One region of the Kitasatospora sp. NPDC094015 genome, then DNA from elsewhere that is predicted to be linked to it. Evidence: riboswitches for the same ligand, from Rfam matches in the RefSeq annotation. Region 1 holds a riboswitch; each other region holds the start of a gene.

Region 1 (10,544 bases):
ACTTGGCGGTGCCCTTCTCACCGCGCACCAGCACCCCGCCGACCGCCGGTGAGACCGCGTTGAGCAGCAGCCCGAGCCGCAGGTCGGCCATGCCGACGATCGCGGTGAACGGGTATCGGACGTCACTCATCAGTCGTGCCACTCTCCAGACTTGTCACGGTGCCCCCGGCGGGACGAACGGCAGGCTGCCCGCGGCGGGCACCCCGCCCTCGATCAGCTTCCACAGCGCGTCGGTGTCGGCGTGCTCCTCGATCAGGTCGCCCAGGCGGTCCAGGCGCTCCTCGCGGGCGGCGGCGAACGAGGTGTCCGGCGCGGGCACGAACGCCCGGCCGGCCAGCGCCGCCACCTCGCGCAGCAGGGCCCGGCGGAAGGCGTCGTTCTCCAGCACGCCGTGCCAGGTGGTGCCCCACACCGCGCCCAGGCGGCAGCCCTCGAGCGGGCGCCCGGTGCCGTCCGCGATGAACACCTCGCCGCCCTCCACCTCCACCACGCCGTGGTGGATCTCGTACCCCTCGACCCGCTCCCCGTACGCCTCGCCGACCGGCCGGGCCAGCACCTTCTCGGCGCCGAACACCACCCGGACCGGCAGCAGGCCGAGCGCGCCGACCGTGCCGGCCCCCGACTCCACCTCGTCGGTGATCTCGCGGCCCAGCATCTGGTACCCGCCGCACACCCCGAGCACCGGCAGGCCGGCGGCCGCGCGGGCCTTCAGCGGGACCTCCAGGCCGCGTTCGCGCAGCCACGCCAGGTCGGCCACGGTGGCGCGGGTGCCGGGCAGCACCACCAGGTCCGCGTCGGCCAGCTCCTCCGGCCGGGTGGCCCAGCGGACCAGGACGCCCGGCTCCTGGGCGAGCGCGTCCAGGTCGGTGAAGTTGGACAGCCGCGGGAAGCGCACCACGGCCACCCGCAGCACGTCCGCGCCGTACGGGCCGGCGGACGCCTGCTGCTCGACGACGGTGGTCAGGTCCAGCGAGTCCTCGGCGTCCAGCCACAGGCCGGGCAGCATCGGCAGGGTGCCGAGCACCGGACGGCCGGTCAGCCGGTGCAGCATGTCCAGACCGGGCGCGAGCAGCCGGGCGTCGCCGCGGAACTTGTTCACGAACCAGCCGGCCACGTGCCGCTGGTCCTCGGCCGAGAGCAGCGCGAGCGTGCCGTACATCGCGGCGAACACGCCGCCGCGGTCGATGTCGCCGACCACCACGGTCGGCAGCCCGGCGGCCGTGGCCAGGCCCATGTTGGCGATGTCCCGGTCCCGCAGGTTGATCTCGGCGGGCGAACCGGCTCCCTCGCAGACCACCACGTCGTACCGGCCGCGCAGATCCGCCAGGCACTCCAGCGCCCGCTCCAGCAGGACGGGCTTGCGCTCCCGGTAGTCCAGCGCCCCGACCTCGGCCACCGGCCGGCCGAGCAGCACCACCTGACTGCGGCCGTTGGCACCCGGCTTCAGCAGCACCGGATTCATCGCCGCCTCCGGCTCGACCCGGGCGGCCGCGGCCTGCATCGCCTGCGCCCGGCCGATCTCGGCGCCGTCCGCGGTGACGAAGGAGTTGAGCGACATGTTCTGCGCCTTGAACGGCGCCACCCGCACCCCCTGCCGCACCAGCCACCGGCAGATCCCCGCCGTCACCACCGACTTCCCCGCATCCGAGGTCGTCCCGGCCACCAACAACGCCCTACCCACACCCGCCTCCGATCCACCGACCCCCGACACATCCAGCGAAACCCACCCTGCGCACCGGGATACCTCCGGGGGCGCGAGGAACTGCGCGCTGCGGTAGGCGCGGCGCCGTCACTCCCGATGCCGCGCAGTTCCCCGCGCCCCTAGGGGTGGTTGCCCGCACGTGGGTGCCTTCAGGGGCGCGAGGAACTGCGCGCTGCGGAAGGCGCGATACCGTCACTTGCGACGTCGCGCAGTTCCCCGCGCCCCTGCGGGTCGGGGTCGTCCTCATGAGCGGTGTCGCTTCAGGAGGGCCGCCGCCGAGGTCGTCGCCAAGGCGAGGAGGCCGACGCGGCGGGAGAGGGTGCAGGCGCGGTCGATGTCGTCCACGGTGACCGGCCGGAGTTCGGCCCCCAGGACCGGCCGGTGCTCGGTCCGCGTCCCGTACTGGAGGGTGCCCCCGAGCCGTACCCCGAGCGCCCCGGCGAACGCCGATTCGGCCTGGCCCGCGTTGGGGCTGGGGTGGGAGGAGCCGTCCCGGCGCCAGATCCGCCAGGTGCGGCCGGGTTCCGGTGAGGCGGCGACGGTGAGCAGGGCGGTGAGCCGGGCCCCGGGCCAGCCGGCCACGTCGTCGAGCCGGGCGGAGGCCCAGCCGAACCGCGCGTACCGGGCCGAGCGGTGACCGACCATCGCGTCCAGCGTGTTGACGGCCCGGAAGGCGAGCAGCCCGGGCGCCCCGGCCACCGCGCCCCAGACCAGCGCGTTGACCACCGCGTCCGCGGTGTTCTCGGCGACCGACTCGACCACGGCCCGGGCCAGTTGCTGTTCGTCCAGGCCGCTCGGATCGCGCCCGCACAGGTGCGGCAGCCGTTCCCGCGCGGCGGTCAGGTCGCCGGCCCGCAGCGCCCCGGCGACGGTCTCCGCCTCCCGGGTGAGCGAGGTGCCGCCGAGCACGGTGAAGGTGGCGGCGGCGGTGAGCGCGGTGCGGCCCAGCGGGGAGCGCCGCAGGGCCCGGTCGGCCAGCGCGGTGCCGGCCGCGACGGCGCCCACGCAGACGGCGGTGTACAGCGCGCCGGCGCCCCGGTGGTCGCGCCACAGGGCCCGCTCCAGGCGGCCGGCGGCCGTGCCGAACAGGGCGACCGGGTGGCCGCGCCGCGGGTCGCCGTAGCGGGCGTCCGCGAGGTGGCCGAGGGCGGCGCCGAGCAGGTGGGGGGCGGCCGCGCTCAGCCGGCGCACGGCGCAGCGAGCGGAGCTCGGTTCGGGGCAGCCTGCATGGCTCGCGTGTCCTCACTCAGGGTCCGCGCCCTGGATCGACGAACGGCGGCGAGAGTCTCCTGGCTTCCGGGTCGGACGCACCCCCGCGTCCCGGCCGAGGGCGGCCGGGCCGAGCGTGCTCCCCGGTGACAGTGGCGGGACCGCGCCGGATTCGCACCGGCTTCCTCTCCTTGCCTCCGTATGGCCCAAGGATCTGACCACGGGCCCGGACCGGGAGTCAACCGGTCCGCCGGAGGCCTTGATCACACGTCATCACCCCAGCTCACCGGGGTCGCCGAAGGGTGCTGCGGAGGCCCGGGGACGCTCCGGCGCGCTACCCGCGTAGCTTGCGCCCGGCGGCGGCCGCCGTCACTACCTCCGAGTAGTGCGGCCGTTCGGAGGGCCGGGGCTGTGTGATCGGCCAGTCCACTGTCCGACCGTCCAACCGGGCTTCGTGTGTTCGGCGGGTACAGCGCGGGCCGCGCCGCCCCTAGCTTCGTGGCATGCGACGAAGACAGCCCGAACCGACGCCGGTGCCGTTCTCCCCGGCGGCCGCCCGTGCCCACCGCGCCGGGCTCGGCCTGACCCCGGACCAGGTGGTCGAGGGGATGGCCGCGCACGGGGTGCGGCTGCTGCCCGCCCATGTGATCGGGTGGGAGACCGGCGGGATCCGGCCGTCCGAGGAGGAGTTCATCGCGCTGGCGCGCGCCCTGTGGTGCCCGCCGGCCCAGCTGATGGGCGCCCCGCCCGACGGACTGCGTGACTTCCGGGTCGCCCGGGAGCTGAGCCAGGAACAGGCGGCCCGCCGGATCGGCGTCACCGAGCAGGCGTACCGGAAGGCGGAGGACACCGGCCGGTGGACCGGGGACGCGGAGCAGACCCGCGCGCTGGCCCACGTGCTCGGCCTGGGCCTGCGCACGCTGGTCCGGATCACCCATCACCAGGACGACCTGGAGCAGCGGCTGCGCCAGGTGGTGCAGGGCCGCTGGCAGGCCCAGCTGAAGCCGGTGGCCCGGCTGGTGCCGGTCGACCGGGAGGTGCTCGCCGAGGTCCTGGCCGAACTGCAGGGGGAGTACCAGGTGCCGATGCACTGGGGCGCCGCCACCCCGGCCGCCGCGGAGCCGTCGCGCCGCCCGCCCGCCGCGCGGTTCTGGGAGCTGCTCGCCGGACGTTCCACCGAGATCCCGGTCTGAGGCCGCGCGGGGCGTCCGGCCCCTCGAACGGCCGCTTCCGGTGGCTGCGCCGGGGCGCGGGCGGTGGACTGGGACCGTACCGCGTCCGATCCGCGACCAGCATCCGGGGAGCAGTATGCGTTGGGGTACCGCCGCCATCGTGGCAGCAGCCGCCGTCGGGGCCGGGGCGGCGGCCGGTCTGCTGCTCGGCCGCAAGGTCTCCGAGCGGGTCCTGCGCCCCGGCGTCGAGCCCGGCGGCGCCCGCCCCGCGCTGCGGGTGCACGCCCTCGCCCCCGGCCTGGTGACGCTCAGCCGGACCCCGGACTCGGTCCGCCCCGGCCGCTACGGCCTGGAGTGGGGCGAGGGCGGCCACGCGGTGGTCGGCGAGGTGGTCGCCACCGGCGTGCAGACCGTGACCCGCCGGCTGGAGCGGGCCGAGCTGGGCACCCTGGTCACCGGCACGGAGGTCCGGCTGACCCCCCGGGTGTACGTCGGGGACCCGTTCCGCGCGTTCGGGATGGCGTTCACCGACGACGCGGTGACCGGTGAGCTCGGTCCGCTCCCGGCCTGGTTCGTCCCCGCCGTCCGCGGGACCTGGATGATCCTGGTGCACGGCCCCGCGGCCGACCGCACCCAGGCGCTCCCGGTCATGCCGCTGCTGCACTCGCTCCAGCTGCCCACCCTCACCGTCACCTACCGCGGCGACCGCGGCGCACCGGGCTCCCCGGACGGCCTCGGGCACTTCGGGGAGACCGAGTGGCGGGACGTGGAGGCGGCGATCCGCACCGCGCTGGCCTCCGGCGCGGGCCGGGTGGTGCTGTACGGCTGGTCGCTGGGCGCCACCATCGCGCTCCAGGCGGCCGCCCGCTCGGACTGGCGGGAGTCGGTGAGCGGGCTGGTGCTGGACTCCCCGGTGCTGGACTGGCCGGCCACCGTGCGCCGGGTGGCCGCCCGGACGGGGGCCCCGGCCCCGGTGGCCGAGCTGGGCGCGCTGGCCGCGCAGGGCCGTTCGGGGGTGGACCTGGCGGACTTCGCCCGGCTTGCCGACGGCAGCGACCTGCACGTGCCGGTGCTGCTGCTGCACAGCCCGGACGACGCCGTCGCCCCGTACGCGGCCGCCGAGAAACTGGCCCGGCGGCGGGAGAACCTGGTGAGCCTGTGCAGCGTCCCTGATGCTGGGCACGCCGCCCTGTGGAACGCCGACCCGGACCGTTACCTGGAGCACCTGCGACGCTTTCTCACCCCACTGCTCTGAGAGTCACCGCTCCTGGGCCCGCCGCACTGCGCCCATCGCGCTGGGCCCACCGCTCCGAGCCACGGCGGCGCCGGTGGGCCGGAATTGTTTGTCGTGTACGGGGCGGATGTCAAGGGTTCCGGGCCCGGTTTGCGGGCCCTTGCCCGAATCCGGGACGGGTTCCGGGCCCCCGGCGCCAAAGACGCGCCGCACCCGATGTGACAGAACGCCCGTACAAGGGGAAGACTGCACGGCGTGACGTCTCGGAACCCGCGCGACCGTGATGCCCCGCTCCAGCCGACGATCCGTACCGGTGCGACGGTCACCCGTCTGCCAGGCACGGGCAGCCGTGCCGACAGCGCAATCCAGGGCAGCCCCGCCGCAGCCCGCCGCCGTACCCCCCAGCCCAAGCCCGGGCGTGGCAGGGTACCCGTACCCGACGGCTTCCCCGCCCCCGCGGAGCTGGCCCCGCTCGCCCGGCGGATGCTCGCCGACGCGGTCCGGATCGCCCGCTGGGCGGGCGAACTCGGCGAGGTCGACAAGCGCGGGGAGCTGCTGCCCGAGGACGCCCGGGCGGCCGGGCTGGCCCTCGCCATGACCGTCGGCGCCGCCGCCAAGGCCTGGGGCCAGGCCCTGCAGATCGGCCTGGTCGAGCTCCGCGACAGCGGCGCCGGCCCCGGCTGGCGCCTGCACGCCTGGGAGCACGACGACGAGGCCGTGGTCCGCGGCTGGTCGGCGCTGTTCGACGCCTGGACCCTGCTGGCACCGGTGCCGCCCGCCGCGATGCGCGGCGTCTTCGCGGTGCTCGCCGGTCAGGCCGTCGACCAGGCGCCCCAGCTGCTCTCCTTCCTGCACCTGGTGGACGGCCCGGTCCCCGACAGCGAACTGCTGGAGCTGCTGCGGCGCGGCCTGGACGAGCGCCGGGTCGGCGTCGCCGTCGGCGCCGGCCCGCTCTCGCCGGTCCCGCACGCGGCCTCCGCCGTCTCCGCGGTCCGCGGCACCTGCCGCGAGCCGCAGATCGACACCCTGCCCGCCTCCGGCGACGTCGCCGCCGTCCTGGACTGGATGCTCGACGGCCTGGCCGCCGTCGGCGCGCTGACCAGGAGCGACGAGGCGGCCGAGCTGTCGCCGCTCGGGCACTGGGCGGTGCGGGCCAAGCTGGAGGAGATCTGCACGGTGGCCCAGACCGCCGCCGGGCACATCGAGCAGAGCGCGCCCGAGCTGCTCAGCGCCTGCGCCGACTACTCGCCCGGCCCGGCCCGCGCCGAGTACCGGGCCTGGGTCGCCGCCCGCCCCGCCGACCGGGCCGTCGCCGAGCTGCTGGACGCCGCCCGCGGCGAGGACGCGCTGGTGCGCGGCCTCGCCTTCGAGGCGCTCCGGGTGGCCGGTCGCACCGCCGAGGCGGCGGTGCGCGGCGCGGTCGAGGAGGCGGTGCTGCGCCCGTACGCGCTGCTCTGGCTGGCCGAGCAGCTGGACGAGGGCGGGGTCTCCCCGGCCGACGTGCTCGGTGCGGAGGACGCCGCCTGGCTCTGGGTGGACACCGCGGCCGCGGTGCTCGACCACGGCGAGACCGGCCTGCTGGTCGGCCACGTGGAGGGCGCCTCGGCGGGGGAGCCGGTCCGGCTGTTCAACCGGGCCCGGCAGTCCGGCCACCCGAGGGCGGCCTCGGTGCTCACGGCGGTCGCCGGGGTGCACCCGGACCCGGCGGTGGCCCGGGCGGCCCGCCGCTCGGCCTTCAGCGTCCACCACGGCGGCGCGTAGCGGCCGCCGCGCCGTGGCGCAGCGAGCACGGCGACGACGAGAACACGGCGAAGGGGCCCGGATCCATCAGGATCCGGGCCCCTTCGTGGTACGCGGTGCGGGTCAGCAGCCCCGCGACTCGGCGCGGCGGGCGCGCACGTCGCCGACCTTCTGGCCCACCTTGCGGCGGATGACCAGCAGCGGCGCCATCGCGGCCAGCGCGATCTGGGCGACCGCACCGATGTGCATCAGGGTGTCGCCGCCCGGCAGCCCGGCCGCCCAGGAGGCGAGGCAGCCGATGCTGACCACGATCCAGGCCAGCGTGGCGGTCGCCAGCAGGCCCTGCGGCTTCGGGTACTCGATCCGGCTCACCATCAGGTACGCCACACCGAAGATCATCAGCAGGCCCGGCACGAACGGCGGGTCCAGCAGGACGATCGCGATCACCGTCATGGCGCCCATCGGGCAGGGCATGCCCTGGAAGATCCCCGGCCGCATCTTCACGGTCGAGAACCTCGCCAGCCGCAGCACCACCGACAGCAGCACGGTGAGTGCGATGAAGGCGGAGAGCTGCTGGTTGCTGTCGGGCGAGACGATGCCCCAGACCGCGACGAAGTACGCCGGCGCGATGCCGAAGCTGATCAGGTCGGCCAGGTTGTCCAGCTCCGCTCCCAGCGCCGAGGAGCGCAGCTTGCGGGCCACCAGGCCGTCGAACAGGTCGCACATGGCGCCGATCAGCAGCAGCGTCACGGCGGTGGCCGCGCTGTGCTTGTCCGGCGTGTTGGACTCGCCGGTGAGGTGCGGCATCAGGACCCCGGTGGTGATCGAGTAGATCGCCAGGAAGCCGCAGACGGCGTTCCCCAGGGTCAGGAAGTCGGCGGTGGACAGGTGCTGCGGCGAACGGGGAGCCCGGAGCTCGCGGTCGCGCGCCCAGCGGCGGCGACGCAGGTCGGTCTCCTCGTCGTCCAGGCCGACGAGAGTCTCAGGATCAGTCACGGTCAAGGCGTGTCACCCCGGCGGTGGTCTTCTGGCCGACCTCGACACCGACCTCGATGCCGGCCGGCAGGTAGGTGTCGACGCGGGAGCCGAAGCGGATCAGGCCGATCCGGTCGCCCTGCTCGACCTTGGTGCCGGCGTCCACGTACGGCACGATGCGACGGGCCACGGCCCCCGCGATCTGCACCATCTCGATGTCGCCGAGCTCGGTGTCGAAGTGCCACACGACACGCTCGTTGGTGTCGCTGTCCTTGTTGAACGCCGGGACGAAGCCGCCGGCGACGTGCTCCACGGACGTCACGGTGCCGGGCAGCGGCGCGCGGTTGACGTGGACGTTGAGCGGGCTCATGAAGATCGCGACCCGGGTCCGGCCGTCCGGCCAGGCGTCGATGGACTGCACGACACCGTCGGCCGGCGAGATCACTCTGCCGGTGCCGATCTCACGCTCGGGGTCGCGGAAGAACCACAGCATGCCCGCACCGAGCGCGCAGGCCGGTACGGCCGCGAGCGCCCACTTGCCGTTGCGCCGGGTGAGAGCGCTGGTGAGGGCGGCGGTGGCCAGCGTGGGGACGAACCAGGGGGTGGCTCCGCGCGCGATGGTCACGCGGGGTCGCCGGCCGGCTGTCGGAGCGGCGAAGGCATCGCGATCCGGGACGGAGGTGTGAGGGGACGGGCTGATGGGCATCGAAGACCTTTGTCGCGGGCCCCGAGGGACAGAGCATGGCCGCTGGACGGGGGCCACCGCGGGGATCGGGTGATATGGGGACGGTGTCCCGGTGGATGCTATCGGGACCAGACGGTAGGTGGGCAAGCCGCCTGCTCGTGGAACTCTCCAGTGCGGTACCCGGATGCGCCTGCTATGTGTACGACCGTAGCCCGGGGTGGTCCGGTTCCCAAAGGGTCTCGACGGATCCCGTGACCCATGTCTCACGGTGGAGCACTGCCGCGCTCCGCGCGGATCGCGGCTGGAGCGCCGCTGGAGCGGCTCGGGGGGTGCCGGTGGACCGATGGGCCCAAGAGCCCCGTAACGCGGCCTGAAGGGCGTACAGAAGCGGTCGTAGGGCGTGTACAGCGTGGAACGCGCCCTACGACCGCTTCCGGGCGCCGCACCACCCGCCGGAGCTGACCAGGCCCCGGGGGATGCGGCGGGGCCGGGCGCGGACCCGCACGGCCGCGCCCGACCGGACGGAAGGTCAGTCGGCGAGTCGGTACTCCTCGAGCAGGCGGCGACCCACGATCATCTTCTGGATCTCCGCCGTACCTTCACCGATCAGCAGCATCGGTGCCTCGCGGTAGAGCCGCTCGATCTCGTACTCCTTGGAGAAGCCGTAGCCGCCGTGGATCCGGAAGGAGTCCTCGACGACCTCCTTGCAGTACTCCGAGGCGAGGTACTTGGCCATGCCGGCCTCCAGGTCGTTGCGCTCGCCGCTGTCCTTCTTGCGGGCGGCCATCACCATCATCTGGTGCGCGGCCTCGACCTTGGTGGCCATCTCGGCCAGCTTGAACTGGATCGCCTGGTGCTCGGCGATCTTCTTGCCGAAGGTGGTGCGCTGCTGCGCGTACTGGATGCCCAGCTCGAAGGCGCGCCGGGCGACGCCGCACCCGCGGGCGGCCACGTTGACGCGGCCGACCTCGACGCCGTCCATCATCTGGTAGAAGCCCCGGCCCGGGACGCCGCCGAGGATCCGGTCGGCCGGGATCCGGACGTCCTGGAGCACCAGCTCGGTGGTGTCGACGCCCTTGTAGCCCATCTTCTCGATCTTGCCCGGCACGGTGAGGCCGGGCACGGTCTCGTTCGGCCCGAAGCCCGGGGTCTTCTCGATCAGGAAGGTGGTCATGTTCTTGTACGGGGTCGAACCGCCCTCGTCGGTCTTGCACAGGACCGCGACCAGGGTGGAGGTGCCGCCGTTGGTCAGCCACATCTTCTGGCCGTTGAGGACGTAGAACTCGCCGTCCTTGACGCCCTTGGTGGAGATCGCGGCCACGTCGGAGCCGAGGCCCGGCTCGGACATCGAGAAGGCGCCGCGGATCTCGCCGGCCGCCATCCGGGGCAGGAAGTACTCCTTCTGCTCCTGGGTGCCGTGCGCGTTGATCATGTGCGCCACGATGAAGTGGGTGTTGACGATGCCGGAGACCGACATCCAGCCGCGGGCGATCTCCTCGACCACCAGCGCGTAGGTGAGCAGGGACTCGCCGAGGCCGCCGAACTCCTCCGGGATGGTCAGGCCGAACAGGCCGAGCTGCTTCATCCCCTCGACGATCGCGGCCGGGTACTCGTCCTTGTGCTCCAACTCGGTCGCGACCGGGATGATCTCCTTGTCGACAAAGTCCCGCACGGTGGCGAGGATGTCCCGCTGGATCTCGGTGAGGCCGTCGGTCTGTGCGAGGCGTCCCATCGTGCGGCTCCGTCTCTGGGGGAATGCGCTGAGGGTGGGGGAGGTACTGGCGGTGTTGCGGGTGCTGCCGGTGCTGCGGTTTCGGGTGTTGCCGG
Region 2 (8,395 bases), on a different contig from region 1:
TCCGTTCCACCCGGGCCGGCGACCCGGGCACGGCGCGTAGGGCGGGGGTCGGGTGGGGAGGTGCCATCGCTGCGGCCTCTCACAGCTCGGTGCGGGGGCCGGCGGAACGGCCCGGCCACCCTTGATTCGAAGCCGGGGACGGCCCGGACGGGTCGGCGGCGAACTTTTCTGTCGGCGTCTGCGTGGCGGGGGCCGGCCGCGACCGACCGGGCTTCCTCTGCGGTTGCTCAAATCCCTTGTCGTACGAACGAGGTGGCCAGCACGATGGCCGGTATGACCGGTTTCCTGGGATTGAGCAGCAAGCACAGCGCCGTCCTGTCCATCCGTGACGCGGACGTGGTCGCGGCGGCCCTGGCGCGGGCGCTGGAGGGTGCGCCGGCCGCGGAGCGGCCGGGGCTGGAGCGGGCGCTCGCGGTGGTCGAGGCCACCGCGGCCGCCACCGAGGTTCAGGTGCGCGCCGACTGGGCCCGCTCGCGGCTGGCCGCCGTCGGCTTCGCGGGTGACCTCGACTCGGTCGCCGCGGTGAAGGCGCTGCGGCAGGCGGAGCCGGCGCTGAGCCTGCTGGCCGCGGTGCAGCTGCAGCGGGACGCGCTGGCGGCGCCCGCGTGATCGCGGGCGCCGCCGTGGAGCCGTGGGCCGGCCGCGGTTCGGGCGGGCGCAGCCGATCGGCTGCGCCCGCCCCCGTGCGGCGGAGGTCAGCCGGCGAGTTCCTCGCGGAGCCGGCGGGCGGCGCCGACCAGGCTGTCGAGCGAGGCCCGGGTCTCGGCCCAGCCGCGGGTCTTCAGGCCGCAGTCGGGGTTGACCCACAGCCGCTCGGCCGGGATCGCGGCGAGGCCGGCCCGCAGCAGTTCCACCGCCTCGTCGGTGCTCGGCACCCGCGGCGAGTGGATGTCCCACACGCCGGGCCCGACCTCGCGCGGGTAGCCGGCCTCGGCGAGCTCGCCGGCGACCTGCATGTGCGAGCGGGTGGCCTCCAGCGAGATCACGTCCGCGTCCAGCTCGTCGATCGCGGTCATGATCGCGCCGAACTCGGCGTAGCACATGTGGGTGTGGATCTGAGTGTCCGCCCGGACCGCCGACGTGGCCAGGCGGAAGGACTCGGTGGCCCAGTCCAGGTAGACCGGGCGGTCGGCGGCGCGCAGCGGCAGGGTCTCGCGCAGCGCCGGTTCGTCGACCTGGACGACGGCGGCGCCGGCCGCCTCCAGGTCGGTGACCTCGTCGCGCAGGGCGAGGGCGACCTGCCGGGCGGTCTCGGCGAGCGGCTGGTCGTCGCGGACGAAGGACCAGGCGAGCATGGTGACCGGGCCGGTGAGCATGCCCTTGACCGGACGGTCGGTCAGGTCCTGGGCGTAGCGGTACCAGTCGACCGTCATCGGGTGCGGGCGGGAGATGTCGCCGGCCAGCACCGGCGGGCGGACGTACCGGGTGCCGTAGGACTGCACCCAGCCGTGCCGGGTGGCGAGGTAGCCGGTGAGCTGCTCGGCGAAGTACTGGACCATGTCGTTCCGTTCGGGCTCGCCGTGAACCAGGACGTCCAGGCCGGCCTTCTCCTGGAACGCGACGACCTCGCGCACCTCGGCCTCGATGCGTTCGCGGTAGGCGGCGGCGTCGATCCGGCCGGCGGTGAGGTCGGCGCGGGCGGTGCGCAGTTCGGTGGTCTGCGGGAAGGAGCCGATGGTGGTGGTCGGCAGCAGCGGCAGGCCGAGCCGGGCGCGCTGGGCCTCGGACCGTTCGGGGTAGGCCTGGGCGCGGCGGGCGTCGGCCTCGGTGACGGCGGCGGTCCGGGCACGGACGGCCGGGTCGCGGGTGATCGGCGAGGTGGCGCGGGAGGCCAGGTCGGCCCGGTTGGCGGCGAGTTCGGCGGTGATCGCGCCGGTGCCCTCGCGCAGCCCGCGGGCCAGCAGGGCGACCTCCTGCGCCTTCTGCTTGGCGAAGGCCAGCCAGCGGGCGATCTGCGGGTCGAGGTCGCGTTCGGCGTCGGCGTCGAGCGGGACGTGCAGCAGGGAGCAGGACGGTGCGACGTCGACCCGGTCGGCCAGGCCCAGCAGGGTCGCCAGGGTGGCCAGCGACTTCTCCAGGTCGTTGATCCAGATGTTGCGGCCGTCGACCACGCCGGCGATCAGGCGCTTGCCGGGCAGCCCGCCGACGGCGGCGAGCGCGTCCAGGTTGGCGGCGGCCGGCCCGGTGAAGTCGAGGGCCAGGCCGTCGATCGGGGCCTTGGCGAGGACCGGGAGCGCCTCGCCGAGCCGGTCGAAGTAGCTCGCGACCAGCAGCTTGGGGCGGTCGGTGCGGGCGCCGAGCTCGCGGTAGGCGCGGGCGGCGGCGTTCAGCTCGGCGGGCGTGCGGTCCTGCACCAGCGCGGGCTCGTCCAGCTGCACCCACTCGGCGCCGGCGGCGCGCAGGTCGGCCAGCAGCTCGGCGTAGACCGGCAGCAGCCGGTCCAGCAGGGTGATCGGCTGGAAGTCCTCGGCGACGCCGGGCGCGGGCTTGGCGAGCAGCAGGTAGGTGACCGGTCCGACCAGCACCGGGCGGGCGTCGTGGCCCGCCGCGAGGGCCTCGCGGAGCTCGCCGACCGCCTTGGCGGGGTCGGCGGTGAACGCGGTGTCGGGGCCGAGTTCGGGGACCAGGTAGTGGTAGTTGGTGTCGAACCACTTGGTCATCTCCAGCGGCGCGACGTCCTGGGTGCCGCGTGCCATGGCGAAGTAGCCGTCCAGCGGATCGGCGTCGACGGCGGCGCGGTGCCGCGCCGGGATCGCGCCGACGGCGACGGTGGTGTCCAGCACGTGGTCGTAGAGCGAGAAGTCGCCGGTGGGCACTTCGGTGACGCCGGCTTCGGCGAGCTGCCGCCAGTTGTCCCGGCGCAGGTCGGCGGCGGTGGCCAGGAGCGCGTCGGCGGTGACGGCGCCCTTCCAGTACCCCTCGACGGCCTTCTTGAGTTCACGGCCCTGCCCCTGGCGGGGGTGGCCGTAGGTGGTGGACCGGGTCGCCGCGGCTGCGGACTTCGCTGTCAAGGGACTCTCCTTCGCGAGTCTTGCTCCTCGAGTACCCGGTGACGGGACGAGAGCGCGAAGGTGCGACCAACCGGACGGACGCCCGCAGGGTGCGGCTCCGCCAGGTGTGCACGCCGACCCGCCCACGAGGTCACCGGAGGTCCGCGCACGATGGTCGCGCACGGGCAGTGGCAGGTCTTCGGACTCGCGGGCACGTCCACCCGTCCAGGGCGGACACCTACTGGCCGTCGCTTCCCGGACCCACGGGCCCAGTGCGTTTGACGGCGGTCGTTCCCACTCACCGCTGCGGGGCAGTCCCGGATTCCCACCGGGTTCCCTCTTACGACACCCCGCCTGGCGGACGGGGCGAACCAGCTGCGGTGCCAGCCTAGGGCCAAACCCCCGGCCCGGGCAGCATCGCCCGCCGGTGCGTCCACGGAGTGAGACCGGGCGGCGCGTTCCGGCCCGGCCCGCGCGGCGAATCCGTAGGCTCGGACCATGCGGATCGTCTCGCTCCTGCCCGCCGCGACCGACCTGGTCACCGTGCTCGGTCCGGGCCCGGCCCTGATCGGCCGCCGCGGCCCGCGGGTGGTCCGCGGGGCCGAGGTGCTGGCGCACGTCCTGCACGGTGTGCGGGCCGGTGCACCGGTGACGGCGGACGAGGCGCAGCGGGTGCGCCCCGGGCGGTAGGGCCCGGGGCGCACGGGCCCTACCGAGGAGCGGCCGATCAGCGGTGGGTGAACTCCGGCGGCCGCTTCTCGGCGAAGGCGGCCATGCCCTCCTTCTGGTCGGCGGTGGCGAACGTGGCGTGGAAGAGCCGGCGTTCGAACCGGACACCCTCGGCGAGGGTGGTCTCGAAGGCGCGGTCGACGCTCTCCTTCATCATCACGGCGGCCGGTGCGGACATCGCGGCGACCGTCTCCGCCACCGCCATCGCCTCCGCCAGCAGCCGGTCGGCCGGGACGATCCGGGAGACCAGGCCGGCCCGCTCGGCCTCCTCGGCGCCCATCATCCGGCCGGTCAGGCACAGCTCCATGGCCTTGGCCTTGCCGACCGCCCTGGTCAGCCGCTGCGAGCCGCCGATCCCGGGGATCACCCCGAGCTTGATCTCCGGCTGCCCGAACCTCGCGGTGTCGGCGGCCAGCAGGATGTCGCACAGCATCGCCAACTCGCAGCCCCCGCCCAGCGCGTAGCCCGCGACCGCGGCGATCACCGGCTTGCGCAGCGCGCCGAAGCGGTCCCAGGCGGCGAACCAGTCACCGAGGTAGGCGTCGACGAAGTCGAGCGACTGCATCTCCTTGATGTCGGCGCCGGCCGCGAAGGCCTTCTCCGAGCCGGTGACGACGAGGCAGCCGATCACCGGGTCGCGGTCGAACTCCGTTGCCGCCACGACCACTTCGTTCATCAGCTGGGTGTTCAGCGCGTTGAGCGCCTTCGGCCGGTCGAGCGTGATCAGCCCGACCCGGCCCTTGCGGTCGACCAGGATGGTCTCGTAGCCGGTCACTCGGCGTCCTCCTTCTCGGCCTTCAGCGTGGTGATGATCGCCGAGAAGTCCAGGCCTGCGCCCTCGCCCGCCGCGAAGGAGGCGTACAACTGCGCGGCCCTGCGCCCGAGTTCGGTCGGCAGTCCGGCGGCCTCGGCGGCCCCGGCGGCGAGGCCGAGGTCCTTGGCCATCAGGGCCGCGGCGAACCCGGCGGCGTACCCGCGGTTGGCGGGGCTGGCCGGAACGGGCCCGGGGACGGGGCAGTTGCTGGTGAGCGCCCAGCACTGGCCGGAGGCGGTCGAGGCCACGTCGAACAGCGCCTGGTGGCTGAGGCCGAGGCTCTCGCCGAGCACGAAGGCCTCGCCGACGGCGATCATCGAGATCCCGAGGATCATGTTGTTGCAGATCTTCGCGGCCTGGCCGGCGCCGGACGGGCCGCAGTGCACGACCTTGCGGCCCATCGCCTCCAGCACCGGCCGGACGGCGTCGAAGTCGGGCTGCGCGGCGCCCGTCATGAAGGTGAGGCTCGCGGCGCTCGCCCCGGCGACCCCGCCGGAGACCGGCGCGTCCACCGCCCGGTGGCCGGCGGCCGTGGCCAGGTCGTGGGCCGCGCGGGCGTCCGCGACGTCGATGGTGGAGCAGTCGACGAAGTACGTGCCGGACCGGGCGGCGGGCAGCAGCTCCGCGTAGGCGGCCAGCACGTGCCGGCCGGCGGGCAGCATGGTGATGACCAGGTCGGCCTCGCGGGCCGCTTCGGCGCCCGAGCCGGCCGCCTGCACCCCGGCGGCCTCGGCCTGCCGGAGCGCCTGCGGGGCCAGGTCGAAGCCGCTGACCCGGTACCCGGCCTTGACGAGGTTGGCGGCCATCGGACCGCCCATGTTGCCGAGTCCGACGAATCCGATGTGACGGGTCACCAGCGCTCCAGGGGTGTGGTGGTGGCGAGGCCGAGTTCCCGCTCGCCGAGCGGGGTGAAGTAGCGGTCCACGGCGGCGGGCGCGACGGCGTCCAGGGTGGCCGGGTGCCAGTGCGGTGTGCGGTCCTTGTCGATCACCTGGGCCCGGATCCCCTCGGCCAGGTCCGCGGTGGCGAGCGCCGCGCAGGAGGTGCGGTACTCCTGGTCCAGCACCGCTTCCAGCGGGCCGAGTTCGCGGGCCCGGCGCAGCGCGGCGAGCGTCGCCTTCACGGCGCTCGGCGAGTTGGCGGTGATCCGGTCGGCGGCCTGCTTCGCCTCGGGTTCGCCGCTGCCCAGCAGGCGGTCGAGGATCTCCTCGACGGTGTCGGCGGCGTAGCAGACGTCGATCCAGCCGCGCTGCGCCGCCAGCCGGCCGGGCGGGGCGGGTGCGACGTACCGTTCGAGGACGTCGTGGACGGGCCGGGCGGTGAGCTCGTCGAGCAGCGCGGGCAGCTGCTCGGCGGGGACGAAGTGGTCGGCGAGCCCGCAGGTCATCGCGTCGGCGGCGCCGGCGGAGCCCGCGGTCAGGGCGAGGTGGGTGCCCAGCTCGCCGGGGGCGAGGGCGAGCAGGTAGGTGCCGCCGACGTCGGGGACGAAGCCGATGCCGGCCTCCGGCATGGCGACCCGGGTGGTCCCGGTGACGATCCGGACGCTGCCGTGTGCCGAGACGCCGACCCCGCCGCCCATCACGATGCCGCTCATCACCGCGACGTAGGGCTTGGGGTAGCGGGCGATCCTGGCGTTGAGCCGGTACTCCGCGCGCCAGAACTCCTCGACGGCGCCCGGGTCGCCGCCGGTGGCGGCGCGGTGGATGGCCACGATGTCACCGCCGGCGCAGAAGGCCCGCTCCCCCGCTCCGGTGACGACGACGGTCTCGACCCGCTCGTCCTGCTCCCACCCGTCGAGGGCCTGGTGGATCCGCGCCACCATGCCGTGGGTGAGGGCGTTCAGGGCGGCGGGGCGGTTGAGGACGATCAGGCCGGCGCGGCCGGCCGTGCGGACGAGGACCTCGTCGGGTTCGGTCCCGGTCATCAGGCGGCTCCGGTCAGGCCGCGGGCGACGATGACGCGCATGATCTCGTTGGTCCCTTCCAGGATCTGGTGCACCCGCAGGTCGCGGACGATCTTCTCGATGCCGTACTCGGCCAGGTAGCCGTAGCCGCCGTGCAGTTGGAGCGCCTGGTTGGCGACGTCGAAGCCGACGTCGGTGGCGTAGCGCTTGGCCATCGCGCACAGCTCGGGGGCCCTGGGGTCGCCGCGATCCATGGCGGCGGCGGCCCGCCGGACCAGGGAACGGGCGGCCTCCAGCTCGGTGGCCATGTCGGCGAGCCGGAACTGCAGGGCCTGGGCGTGCAGCAGTCTGGTCCCGAACGCCTCGCGGTCGGCGAGGTAGGCCGTCGCGCGCTCCAGGGCGACCCGGGCGCCGCCGAGGGAGCAGGCGGCGATCCCGATCCGGCCGCCGTTGAGGCCGGCCATCGCGATCCGGAAGCCCTCGCCCTCCGCGCCGAGCAGGCGGTCGGCGGGCAGCCGGACGCCGTCCAGCAGCACCTGGCGGGTCGGCTGGGCGTTCCAGCCCATCTTGTGCTCGTTCGGGCCGAAGGACAGTCCCGGGTCGTCGCGGTCCACCAGGAACGCGGAGACGCCGCCGGGCCCGGGTCCGCCGGTGCGGGCCATCACCAGGTAGACCTGCGAGGTGCCGGCGCCGGAGATGAACTGCTTGACCCCGTGCAGGGTCCAGTGGCCGCCGTCGCGCACGGCGCGGGTGACGAGCGCGGCGGCGTCGGAGCCCGCGCCGGGCTCGGTCAGGCAGTAGCTGCCGAGGTGCTCGGCCGCACAGAGTCCGGGCAGCCAGCGGGAGCGCTGGGCCTCGGTGCCGTAGCGGTCGATCATCCAGGCGACCATGTTGTGGATGGACAGGTAGGCGGCGATGGACGGGCAGCCGGCGGCCAGCGCCTCGAAGGCCACCACCCCGTCCAGCCGGGTGAGTTCGGAGCCGCCGGCGTCCTCGCGGACGTAGATCCCGGCCAGGCCGAGGCCGGCGGCCTTGCGCAGCACGTCCACCGGGAAGTGCTTGGCCCGGTCCCACGCCACGGCGTGCGGCGCCAGGTGTTCGGCGGCGAAGGCGCCGACCGCCTCGGCGATGGCATCCTGTTCCTGCGTCAGTTCGCCGGTGCTCATGGTGCTCACGGTGCTCATCCCATCGTCGGGATGGTGAAGCTCGCGCCCTCCTTGACCCCGGAGGGCCAGCGCGAGGTGACCGTGCGGGTGCGGGTGTAGAAGCGGATCGAGTCCGGGCCGTGCTGGCCCAGGTCACCGAAGCCGGAGCGCTTCCAGCCGCCGAAGGTGTGGTAGGCGATCGGCACCGGGATCGGCACGTTGACGCCGACCATGCCGGTGTTCACCCGGCGGGTGAAGTCCCGGGCGGTGTCGCCGTCCCGGGTGAAGATGGCCACGCCGTTGCCGAACTCGTGCTCGCTGGGCAGGCGCAGCGCCTCCTCGTAGTCGGCGGCGCGCACGACGCAGAGCACCGGGCCGAAGATCTCCTCGCGGTGGATGCGCATCTGCGGGGTGACCCGGTCGAACAGCGAGGCGCCGAGGAAGAACCCGTCCTCGTGGCCTTCGAGTCGGAAGTCCCGTCCGTCGACGACGAGTTCGGCGCCCTCCTGGACGCCGAGGTCCAGATAGCCGCGGACCCGGTCCACGGCGTCGCGGCCGACCAGCGGGCCGAAGTCGGCGTCCGGGTCGTCGGAACGGCCGACCTTGAGTGCCGCGATCCGCTCGACCAGCTTGGCGACCAGGGCGTCCGCGGTCCGCTCGCCGACCGGGACGGCCACCGAGATCGCCATGCAGCGCTCACCGGCCGAGCCGTAACCGGCGCCGACCAGGGCGTCGGCGACCTGGTCGAGGTCGGCGTCCGGCATGATGATCATGTGGTTCTTGGCGCCGCCGAAGCACTGCGCCCGCTTCCCGT
Region 3 (10,544 bases), on a different contig from region 1:
ACATCCTGGTCGCCGTACCCGCCGCGTTGTCCGACGCCGGCCTGGTGAACCTGCTGGCCACCGCCACCGAGGCGAAGGTGCAGGCGCTGCTGGACGCCGGCTACGACTGCTCGGGGACGCCGTCGGACGCGGTCTGCGTCGCCGTCCGGCAGGCCCGCCCGGGCGAGGACGCGGAACCGTTCGGCGGTCCGCGCTCGCCCTGGGGTGCGCGGGTCGCCCGCGCCGTGCACGCCGCGGTGCGCGCCGGAGCGGAGGCGGACCGCGCGCGCCGGGCCCGGGGTCCGGTGCCCGACCATGCGCGGTCCCGGCCGGAGTGCTGCCGCACCGACCTGCTGCCGCTCGGTCAGCTGCCGTAGCGCAGCGAGACGGTGTCGCCGACGTTGACCACGGTGGCCCGGGTCGCGGCGGTGGCGGCGGCGTTGTCCAGGCTCGCCTTCCAGGTGGAACCGCCGCTGTTGGCGGTGCCGTTGAGCGCCGTGACGGTGCCGCCGCCGGTGGACGGGGTGACCGAGGTGACGCAGCCGCTCGGGGTCGCGGTGGCGGCGGCGTCGAGGACGGCGCCCAGCGTGGTGGTGCCACCGGTCGGGGTGAGGGTGACGGCGCAGACCTTCAGCCCGGCGGTGCCGGTGCCGTTGTCGACGACCAGGGCGACCCGGGTCGCGGTGCCCGCCGTGAAGGCGGTGGTGGCGACCCAGGTGGGCGCACCGGCGGTGGTGGGGGCGGGCGGGGCGGCGGTGAAGCCGGCGCCCGTGACGGCGCGCAGCCCGTCGACCGAGGCGTAGGGGGAGGGGGAGGTGTCGGTGGGCAGGTACTTGAAGCCACCGGCGGGCTTGAACTGCTGGGCGATCAGGAAGTCGATCGGCGTCCTGCCGCTGCCGCTGGTGAAGTCGGCGCCCTGCGGGTTGATCCCGCAGGCGTTCAGCCCGGAGACCGCCCAGCCGTTGGAGTCGGTGTTGGCGCCGAACATGGAGTTGAAGGCGCCGGAGGAGATCAGCTTGCCCTTGAGGAAGTTCTTGGCGGCGACGATCGCGGCGTCGGTGCCGGGGACGCCGCTGCTGCACAGCGAGGCCATCGCGGCGCCGGTCATGTCGATGTCGCTGCCCTGGGCGAGCGCGGTCGGGTTCCCGGCGGCCTTGCCGTAGTTCCAGCCGCCGTCGTTGTGCTGGTTGGCCCGGACGGCCGTCACGGTGGCGTCGATCAGTGCCTGCGGGACGCGCTGGGTGCCGCCCTGGGTACGGGCCCCGCCGAGGGCGAGCAAGCCGAAGACGGTGCCGTTGAAGTTGGCGGACGGGCCGTAGTAGCCGGGCTCGGCGGTCTGCCAGTACGCGGCGAGGTCGGCGATCAGGTTGCGGCCGGGGCCGACCCGGGCCGGGTCGATGCCGGCGGCGTAGGCGTTGAGGGTGGCGCGCTCGTAGTCGGTGACCACGGGGGAGGCGCTCGGCCAGGTGGTGGCGGCGAGCTGGTTGCGGTACACGGTACGGGCGTTCTTGCTGGTGTCGCCGCCGGGGGCGACGTCGACCGCGGCGGTGCCGGCCGCGGCCAGCGCGCTGAACGCCCACTCGTTCGAGAGGCCGCCTCCGGTGACGTAGCTGCCGTCGGCGGCCTGCAGCGACTTCAGGTAGGTCACGCCGGTGCTCTTGGAGGTGGCGATCTGCGCGGGGGAGGCGGTGGCGCCGGCGGGCACGGCGGACAGCAGCAGGGCGCCGGCCGCCAGCGCGACGACGGTGGCGGAGGAGTGGCGGAGGGGCACGGTCGGGCTCCTTGGGTGGTGGGCGCCGACCGGTCCCGCGCGGGCGGTCCGATCGAGGGCCGCGCGCCGCCGGGGGCCGCCGCCCGGGTCGCGTGGGCTGGCTTTCGCTCGTGGTGCGCGCCGGGTGGGCATTCGGGCTCGGAGCGTCGATCCGCCCCACACCGCTGCGCGTCAGCCCTGGATTCGCACCAGGTTCCCCCACTCGGCCACCCGGGACGCTATCGCAGGTCGGGCCCGCTCACGAGGTGTCGAAGGCGACATGACGCCTCGTTGACGCCCCGCTGCGCCGCGTGGTCTGATGAACCGGTTTTCACCCTTGGCAGTCAGGGGAAGCCGGTCCAAGTCCGGCGCTGACCCGCAACCGTGGACCCGCAACTCGTGGCGGGTGAGCCGGAATGCCTGCGCCGAGGAGCAAGTCAGCAACACGTGCGTCGTCGCGGACTACGGCGCGGTCTGACCCGGGCGCCCTCCCCTGATGCCCGGTCGGCTGCGCCGTCGTGCTCCGCCTCGACCGACCAGGGAGTCGCCGGTGAGGGTCAGCAGCAGTCGTACGAGTCCGGGCAGCAGAGGGCGCACGCTGGCGTCCGTGCTGCTCGCCAGTGCCATCGCGGTCAGCGCGGGCGGCACGGTGCTGCTCGGCCACCCCAGCAGGGCCGCCGCCGACCCGATCGAGGAGTGCACCGCCACCACCGGCGCCGTGGTCGCCGTCGACTTCGGCCACTGGGGCGGCAGCGTGGTCCGCGGCTGCGACGCCCACCCCACCACCGGGATGAACCTGCTGCACAACGCCGGGTTCACCACCACCGGCACCGAGCACGACGGCCCCGCCTTCATCTGCCGCCTCGGCAGCAGCACCTTCGGCAACGGAACCCAGTACCCGACCGCCGCCGAGGAGCCCTGCGTCAACACCCCGCAGGCGACGGCGTACTGGTCGTACTGGATCGCCGAGCCAGGCCAGGACACCTGGTCCTACAGCCAGTTCGGCGCCGGCACGCAGAAGCCGAAGCCGGGCGAGGTCGAGGCCTGGGTGTACGGCGGCACCGACGTCGGCGGCAGCAGCGGCGCGCCCGCGTTCACCCCGGACTCGGTCCGGGCGAAGAACCCGGCCAGCCCCTCACCGTCCACCTCCACCTCCGCCTCCGCGTCGACCTCCGCGTCGGCGTCGGCCTCCACGAGCCCGACCGTCGCGCCGCCCGCCACCGGTGACCCCGCCGCCGCGGCGGCCTGGCTGGCCGGCCGGCTGGTCGACGGCGACCACATGGAGAACTGGGCCTTCGAGGGCCCCGACCTGCCCCGGACCTCGCTGACCGCGATCGCGCTCGCCGCGGCCGGCACCCAGGACCCGGCCCTGCGCAAGGTCGTCGCCTTCCTGGAGGCGCACACCGACGCCTTCCTGCTCCCCGACGGACCGGCCGGCAAGCCGGACGCCCGGGCGGCCGCGCTGCTCGGGCTGGTCGCCGAGAGCACCGGCCGCAACCCGCGCGCGTTCGGCGGCCGCGACCTGCTCGCCGCGCTCACCGACCACGTGTGCACCGCTGCCGGGGAGGACGGGAAGTGCACCGCCGCCGGCGACTTCCTCGGCGCCGCCTCGCCCTGGGTCCAGGCCCTTGGCGTGATCGCCCTGCTGCGCGGCGAGGTCACCCCGCCCGCCGCCACCCTCGCCCGCTTCGAGGCGCTGCGGTGCGCCGACGGCGGGATCGCCGGCGCGATGATCGTGCCCGGCGAGAACTGCGAGTCGGACCCGTCCACCACCGCGCTCACCGTCCTGGCCCTGCGCAAGGCCGGCAGCGCCGACCCGACCGCGCAGAACGCGGCCGACCAGCTCGCCGCGAGCCAGCAGGCCGACGGCTCGTACCTGCCGTACATCGGCGCCTCGGGCGGCGACACCGCCGGCACCGCCGGTGCGGCCCAGGGCCTGAAGGCCGCGGGCCGGGCCACCGAGCAGGCGGCGGCCAAGGCCTGGCTGGCGGCCCGGCAGAACAAGGACGGCGGCTTCGGGCCGGACCGGTGGACCACCGACTCGGACCCGGCCGCCACCGAGCAGGCGATCCTCGCCCTCACCGGCACCGATCCGGTCAGCGTCACCCGTGACCTCGGCGGCACCACCCCGCAGCCGAGCCGCACCCCCGACCTGGCCAAGGGCAGCAGCTACCTGACCGCCCCGGCCAACCTGATCGACGGTCACTACTACGAGGCCTTCCCGACCTTCGCCGACTTCGGCCTCACCATCGACGGCGCCTTCGCGCTCGCCGCCGCCGGCACGGACGACGCCGCCCTGCGCAAGATCGTCGACTTCCTCGACCAGCAGGGCAAGGACGCCAACGACCGTACGGTCAACGACTGGACCGGCGTCGGCACCGAGTACGCCGGCGGCGGCTCGATCGGCAAGGAGGCGCTGCTCGCCGAGGTGGTCGGCCGCGACCCGCACGCCTTCGGCGGCCACGACCTGATCGCGGCGCTGGCCCAGGCCGTCTGCGCGCACGCCGACCTCGACAACGGCTGCGCGGAGGCGGGGAACTACCTCTGGGCGACCTCGGTGTTCTCGCAGTCCCTCGGGGTGATGGCGCAGCTGCGCGCGGGCGACGCCGAGCACGCCGCCGCGCCGATCGCCTTCCTGAAGAGCCTTCAGACGGCGAACGGTTCCTGGCCGAGCCTCATCCCGGCCGCCGGCGACTCCGACGTGGACAGCACCGCGATGGCCGTGATGGCCCTCTCGCTCGTCCCCGGCGACGAGGCGGCCGCGGCGGTCGACAAGGGCCTCGCCTGGCTCGCCGCCCAGCAGGTGGCCGACGGCGGCTTCCCCGGTGCGGCCGGCGACTCGGTCAACTCGGCCGCGCTGGCGATCCAGGGCATGTCCCTGCGGTCGAGCACCTACGCCGGGCAGATCGCCAAGGCGGTCGAGTTCCTGGCCGGCCAGCAGAACGCCGATGGCGGCTTCAACGTCGCGTCCAGCGGTCAGCAGGGTTCCGACGTCCGCGCCTCCACCCAGGCGCTCGGCGGGGTCACCGGTGTCTCGTTCGGGACGCTGCGGCGCGACCTCGGCACCGGCACGCCGGACCCGACCGGATCCCCGTCCGCGTCCGCTTCGTCGTCCCCGTCCACCTCCGCCTCGCCGTCGCCGTCCGCGTCGGCCTCCGCCTCTGCCTCGGCCTCCGTGAGCCCGAGCGGCAGCGGTACGGGCTCCGCCTCGCCGGCCCCGGCCTCCTCCTCCGCGACCGCCGGCCAGGGCACCGGCCCCGGGACGGGCGCGGCCCCCGAGCCGTCCGACACCCGCACCCTGAGCGGTACCGGCGACTCGGCCGGCGAGACGGCGGACGGCCTGGCCTGGACCGGTACCGACGCGCTCGGCCTGGTGATCCCCGCGCTGCTGCTGACCGCGGCCGGTGGTGGGGTCCTGATCGCCACCCGCCGCCGGACGGCGTCCGCCGCCGGGCGGCACCGGTGAGCCGCCGCCCGCGCCGACCGGGCCCCGCGGGCCGCCTGGCCCGCGGGCTCGCCGCCGCCGGGGTGACCCTGGTGTCGGCCCTCGGCGGCATCGGTACGGCGGCGGCTGCCCCGCTGCCGATCGAGCAGTGCACCACCACCTCCGGCGTCGTGCTGGCCGTCGACCTCGGCCACTGGGGCGGCCCGCTGCTGCGCTCCTGCGGCACCACGCCCACCACCGGGTACGCCCTGCTCAACCAGGGCGGTTGGAAGACCACCGGCACCGGGCACGACGGTCCGGCGTTCATCTGCCGGATCGGCTACAGCGGGTACCAGGGCGGCAAGCAGTACCCGACGCCCGATCAGGAGAAGTGCGTGCTGACCCCGCCGGCCACGTCGTACTGGTCGTACTGGCACGCCGATCCGGGCCAGAACACCTGGTCCTACAGCCAGCTCGGCGCGATGAGCTACCAGCCCAAGCCCGGCAGCGTCGACCTGTGGATCTTCGGCGGTACCAACATCGAGGGCACCGAGGGCAAGCCGACCTTCTCGCCCGACACCGTCCGCGCGCACAACACGGCGCCCGGCGGCGGCTCCGGCCAGAGCACCCCGCCCAAGCCGCCCACCACGCCCCCGCCCCCGGGCGGCGGCTCCGGCGGTGCCAACGGAGGCACCACCAACGGCAGCACCAGCGGCGGTACCGCCGCCGGCACGAACGGCGGCGCCAAGCCGCCGGCCGCCGGCACCGCCCCCCAGCCGGGCACCTCCGCGGGCGGTACCACCCCGACCGACCCCACCGCGAACGGGAGCGCCCCCGCGTCACCCGAGGCCACCGGCTCGCCGTCCGCCGCCCCCTCCGCAGACCCTTCCGCCGCGCCGTCCCCGACCGACCCGTCGGCCGCACCGGGCGGCGGGACGAAGGTGGTGGACGCGGCCCCGGCCGCCGACGCGCCGCAGTCGACCGGCTCCGTCGTGCCCGTCGTGGTCGGCGCCGCCATCGTGGTGGCCCTCGGCGCCGCCACCGCGGTCGCCGCCGTGCGTCGCCGCCGACAGGCCGAGTGATCCGGTGACCAGGCTCGACACGTACACCCCGGCCGCCCCCGGGGCGCGCCGGGGCGGCCGGCGGGTGCCGCGCGACCTGCACCCGTTCGCCTGGTGGATCTGGGCGCTGGCCCTGGCCACCGCGGCCAGCCGGACCACCAATCCGCTGCTGCTGTTCCTGGTGCTGGCGGTGCTCGGCCACGTGGTGACCACCCGCCGCACCGAGGCGCCGTGGGCCCGCGGCTTCAAGTACTACCTGTGGCTCGCGCTGACCGTGGTGGCGATCCGGGTGGCCTTCCGGTGCGTTTTCGCGACCGGCATCACCCCGCACGACCACCTGATCTTCTCGCTGCCGCACATCCCGACCCCGGCCTGGTACGCGGGGATCCGGATCGGCGGGCCGGTCTCGCTGGAGGCCACCCTGTCGGCGGCCACCGACGGCCTGCGGCTGGCCTGCCTGCTGTGCTGCATCGGCGCGGCCAACACCCTCGCCAACCCCAAGCGCGCCCTGCGGGTGCTGCCCGGCGCGCTGTACGAACTCGGCGTCGCCGTCACGGTCTCCGTCAGCGTCGCGCCGCAACTGGTGCAGAGCGTCCAGCGGGTGGTGCGGGCCCGGCGGCTGCGGGCGGGCCGGAGCAAGGGCATCCGGGCGCTGCGCAGCATCGTCGTCCCGGTCCTGGAGGACGCGCTGGAGCGCTCGCTGCACCTGGCCGCCGCGATGGATTCGCGCGGCTACGGCCGTTCCGGCGCCGCCACCCGCGGCTCCCGCCGGGCCACCGGCGCGCTGATGCTGCTCGGCATGGGCGGCCTGTGCGCCGGCGTGTACGGGCTGCTCGACGGCACCGCGCCGGCCGCGCTCGGCCTGCCCGCGCTGGTGGCCGGCTCGGCGCTGTGCGCCGGTGGGCTGGCGCTCGGCGGGCGCCGGGTGCGGCGCACCACCTATCGGCCGGACCCGTGGCGGGCCGCCGAGTGGGGGGTGGCGGGCTGCGGGGTGGCCGTGGCGGTACTGCTCTCGGTCAGCGTGGGGTACTCCGCGACCGACCTCAACCCGTCCCTCTACCCGCTGAGTTGGCCGGCCCTGCCGGTCGTGCCGGTGCTGGCCGTGCTGCTGGCCGGCGCCGCCGGGGTGATCTCCCCACCGCCCGGCCGCGCCCCGGCGCCCGCCGGGGCCGCCCGCACAGCCACCGGCGCAAGCAAGAGCACCGGCACCGGCAAGAGAACCAGCACCAGCCCCCGCACCGAGGTGACCGAGTGATCCGCTTCGACCAGGTCAGCGTGGTGTACGACGGCGACGACGCCCCCGTGCTGCGCGACGTCGACCTCCACATCCCCGAGGGTGAACTCTGCCTGGTGGTCGGTCGGACCGGCGCCGGCAAGTCCACCCTGCTGGGCGCGGTCAACGGCCTGGTGCCGCACTTCACCGGTGGCACCCTGCACGGCCGGGTGACGGTCGACGGGCGCGACACCGCCGACCACCCGCCGCGCGAACTGGCCGACGTGGTGGGCGTGGTGGGCCAGGATCCGCTGGCCGGCTTCGTCACCGACACGGTGGAGGAGGAACTCGCCTACGCGATGGAGCAGTTGGCCGTCCCGCCGGAGGTGATGCGCAAGCGGGTGGAGGAGACCCTCGACCTGCTCGGCCTCGCCGACCTGCGCCACCGCGCCCTGCACGAGCTCTCCGGCGGCCAGCAGCAGCGGGTGGCGATCGGCTCGGTGCTCACCGCGCACCCCAGGATCCTGGTCCTGGACGAGCCCACCTCCGCGCTCGACCCGACCGCGGCCGAGGAGGTGCTGGCGGCCGTCACCCGCCTGGTGCACGACCTCGGCGTCACCGTGCTGCTCGCCGAGCACCGGCTGGAGCGGGTCGTCCAGTACGCCGACCGGGTCGCCCACCTGCCCGGCGACGGCACGGTCCGGTACGGGCCGCCCGCCGAGATCTTCGCCGACACCGCGATCGCCCCGCCCGTGGTCGACCTCGGCCGGCTGGCCGGATGGCGCCCGCTCCCGCTCTCGGTCCGCGACGCCCGCCGGGCCGCCGCCCCGCTGCGCGAGCGGCTGGCCGGGCACCCCGTCCCGCCGCCGCGCCGCGAGCAGCCGGACGGCGCGCCGGTGCTGTCCGCGCAGCGGGTCGTGGTCCGCCACGGCCAGGTGGTCGCCGTCCGGGAGGTGGACCTCGAGCTGCGGGCCGGCCAGGTCACCGCGCTGATGGGGCGCAACGGCTCCGGCAAGTCCTCGCTGCTCTGGGCGCTGCAGGGTTCGGGCCCGCGGCAGGGCGGCACCGTCAAGGTCGCGTGGGCGGACGGCCGGGCGGCGACCGACCCGAAGCGGGTGCCCGCGGCCGAGGCCCGCCGGCTGGTCGGCCTGGTCCCGCAGACCCCGACCGACCTGCTGTACCTGGAGTCGGTCGCCGAGGAGCTGGCCCAGGCCGACCTGGACGCGGGCCCGCAGGAGAAGGCGGGCGCCCGTCGCACGGCCCGGGAGGTGCTGGACCGGCTCGCCCCCGGCATCGCCGGCGACAGCCACCCCCGGGACCTCTCCGAGGGGCAGAAGCTCGCCCTGGTGCTGGCGATCCAGCTGGCCGCCGCCCCGCAGGTGGTGCTGCTGGACGAGCCCACCCGCGGACTGGACTACCCCGGGAAGGAGGCCCTGATCGCGATCGTCGACCAGCTGGCCGCCGAGGGCCGCACGGTGGTCGTCTGCACCCACGACGTGGAGTTCGCCGCCGCGGCGGCCGACCGGGTGGTGGTGATGGCCGAGGGGGAGGTGGTCGCCGACGGGCCGACCGCCGAGGTGATCGTCGCCTCGCCGACCTTCGCCCCGCAGACCGCCAAGATCCTCGCCCCGCTGCCGTACCTGACGGTCGGCCAGGTGGGACGGGCGCTCGCGACCGTGGAGGCGGCCCGGTGAGCGCCGCCCGGGTCGCCGTCCGGATCCCGCTGCGGGCCCGGCTGATGGTGGCGCTCGCCGCCTTCATCGGCCTGACCGCGTTCACCTGGCCGTTCGTGGTGGCGCCGGGGAGGTTCGGCTCCAACTACGCCCCGCCGCTGATCTTCGGGGCGCTGCTGGTGCTGGTGCTTGCCGTGGTGATCGCCGAGATCTCGGCCGGCGGCATCGACGCCAAGGCGCTGGCCATGCTCGGGGTGCTCTCCGCCGTCAACGCGGGCCTGCGCCCGCTCGGCGCCGGCACGGCTGGGGTGGAGACCGTTTTCTTCATCCTGGTGCTGGCCGGGCGGGTGTTCGGTCCCGGCTTCGGGTTCACCCTGGGCTGCACCTCGCTGTTCGCCTCCGCGATCATCACCGGCGGGGTCGGCCCCTGGATGCCGTACCAGATGTTCGGCTGCGCCTTCGTGGGCCTCCTCGCCGGACTGCTGCCGCGGCTGCGCGGGCGGGCCGAGGTGGTGATGCTCGCCGGGTACGGCGCGGTGTCCGGGTACCTCTTCGGTTTCCTGCTCAACCTCTCGTTCTGGCCGTTCTCGATCGACCCGAACAGCTCGATCGCCTACCTGCCCGGCCTGCCCTTCACCGAGCAGTGGCACCGCTACCTGCTGTTCGACCTGACCACCTCGCTCGGCTGGGACACCGGACGTGCCGTCACCACCGGCCTGTGCGTGCTGCTGGTCGGCCCGGCGGTGCTCACCGTCTTCCGCCGGGCCGCCCGCCGGGCCAACTTCGAGGCGCCGGTGCGCTTCGCCGGGCCCGCCGGGGAGCCCCCGCGCGCCGCGGGGACCACGGGCGCCACGACGCCCGCCCAGGGCGTTCCCGTGCCGAGGACGGCCGCCGCCGAATAGGGCCGTCCGGGCCGTCCGGGGGCATTCCAGCCGGCGCCCGGACGGCCCCGGGCATGCGCATTCCCGAACCGTTCCGAATTCCCCGCCCTCGCCTACGGCGGGGAATTCGGTGCGCCCGCGCGCCATGTGCGTCCGGTACACCCGGGTGGTCGCCGGGCCCGGCATCCGGGCGTCGGCCCGGATCGGTTCGGATCGCCCCGGCGACGGCATTGTTTCGTCGGGTACACGCCACCTCGCCAGGTCGGCGGTGATCTGTCCGCGGTGCGCCGCCGCGAGGCCCGGCCCGCTCCGTCCCGACCAGGCCGGGAGCCGGTGCCACCGAGCCGGTGTCCGGCCCCGGGTGCCCGGCTCGTCCGAACGCGGAACGGCCCGTCCCGCCGACGGAATTCCGCCCTTCCGATTCATCGATCCGGTACGCAGGAACGCCGCCGGGCGGATGCCGGAGCAGGTCCGTCGGCCGCGCCATTTCCGGCGCCCCCTCGCACCCGCCCGCGCTCCCCGGGCCGTCCGGGGGCGGCGGCCCCCACCGCGGCCCGGTGCTC

The links. A riboswitch is a leader RNA that binds a small molecule or an ion and turns the genes downstream of it on or off. The one in region 1 is predicted to bind cobalamin.
Region 2: linked by a shared signal. The riboswitch ahead of metE (5-methyltetrahydropteroyltriglutamate--homocysteine S-methyltransferase) and the one ahead of ABT014_RS26260 (cobalamin biosynthesis protein) in region 1 are both predicted to bind cobalamin.
Region 3: linked by a shared signal. The riboswitch ahead of ABT014_RS27225 (prenyltransferase/squalene oxidase repeat-containing protein) and the one ahead of ABT014_RS26260 (cobalamin biosynthesis protein) in region 1 are both predicted to bind cobalamin.

The regions. Positions count from the first base shown of each region.
Region 1 is NZ_JBEOUL010000026.1:71,629-82,172, reverse strand. Features, by position in the region: gene ABT014_RS26270 (putative cobaltochelatase) at 1-130, opposite strand, end outside; gene ABT014_RS26265 (cobyric acid synthase) at 155-1,681, opposite strand; gene ABT014_RS26260 (cobalamin biosynthesis protein) at 1,946-2,884, opposite strand; cobalamin riboswitch at 2,963-3,125, opposite strand; gene ABT014_RS26255 (helix-turn-helix domain-containing protein) at 3,415-4,104, shown strand; gene ABT014_RS26250 (alpha/beta hydrolase) at 4,220-5,338, shown strand; gene ABT014_RS26245 (hypothetical protein) at 5,573-7,078, shown strand; gene ABT014_RS26240 (CDP-alcohol phosphatidyltransferase family protein) at 7,181-8,059, opposite strand; gene ABT014_RS26235 (phosphatidylserine decarboxylase) at 8,046-8,738, opposite strand; gene ABT014_RS26230 (acyl-CoA dehydrogenase family protein) at 9,247-10,449, opposite strand.
Region 2 is NZ_JBEOUL010000068.1:1,297-9,691, reverse strand. Features, by position in the region: gene ABT014_RS34215 (hypothetical protein) at 274-609, shown strand; gene metE (5-methyltetrahydropteroyltriglutamate--homocysteine S-methyltransferase) at 696-3,011, opposite strand; cobalamin riboswitch at 3,164-3,381, opposite strand; gene ABT014_RS34205 (hypothetical protein) at 3,489-3,680, shown strand; gene ABT014_RS34200 (enoyl-CoA hydratase) at 3,718-4,494, opposite strand; gene mmsB (3-hydroxyisobutyrate dehydrogenase) at 4,491-5,387, opposite strand; gene ABT014_RS34190 (enoyl-CoA hydratase/isomerase family protein) at 5,384-6,457, opposite strand; gene ABT014_RS34185 (acyl-CoA dehydrogenase family protein) at 6,457-7,620, opposite strand; gene ABT014_RS34180 (CoA-acylating methylmalonate-semialdehyde dehydrogenase) at 7,617-8,395, opposite strand, start outside.
Region 3 is NZ_JBEOUL010000028.1:82,130-92,673, forward strand. Features, by position in the region: gene ABT014_RS27215 (adenosylcobinamide amidohydrolase) at 1-356, shown strand, start outside; gene ABT014_RS27220 (prenyltransferase/squalene oxidase repeat-containing protein) at 344-1,750, opposite strand; cobalamin riboswitch at 1,857-1,979, opposite strand; cobalamin riboswitch at 2,025-2,171, shown strand; gene ABT014_RS27225 (prenyltransferase/squalene oxidase repeat-containing protein) at 2,337-5,195, shown strand; gene ABT014_RS27230 (hypothetical protein) at 5,192-6,235, shown strand; gene ABT014_RS27235 (CbiQ family ECF transporter T component) at 6,240-7,469, shown strand; gene ABT014_RS27240 (ABC transporter ATP-binding protein) at 7,466-9,121, shown strand; gene ABT014_RS27245 (ECF transporter S component) at 9,166-10,002, shown strand.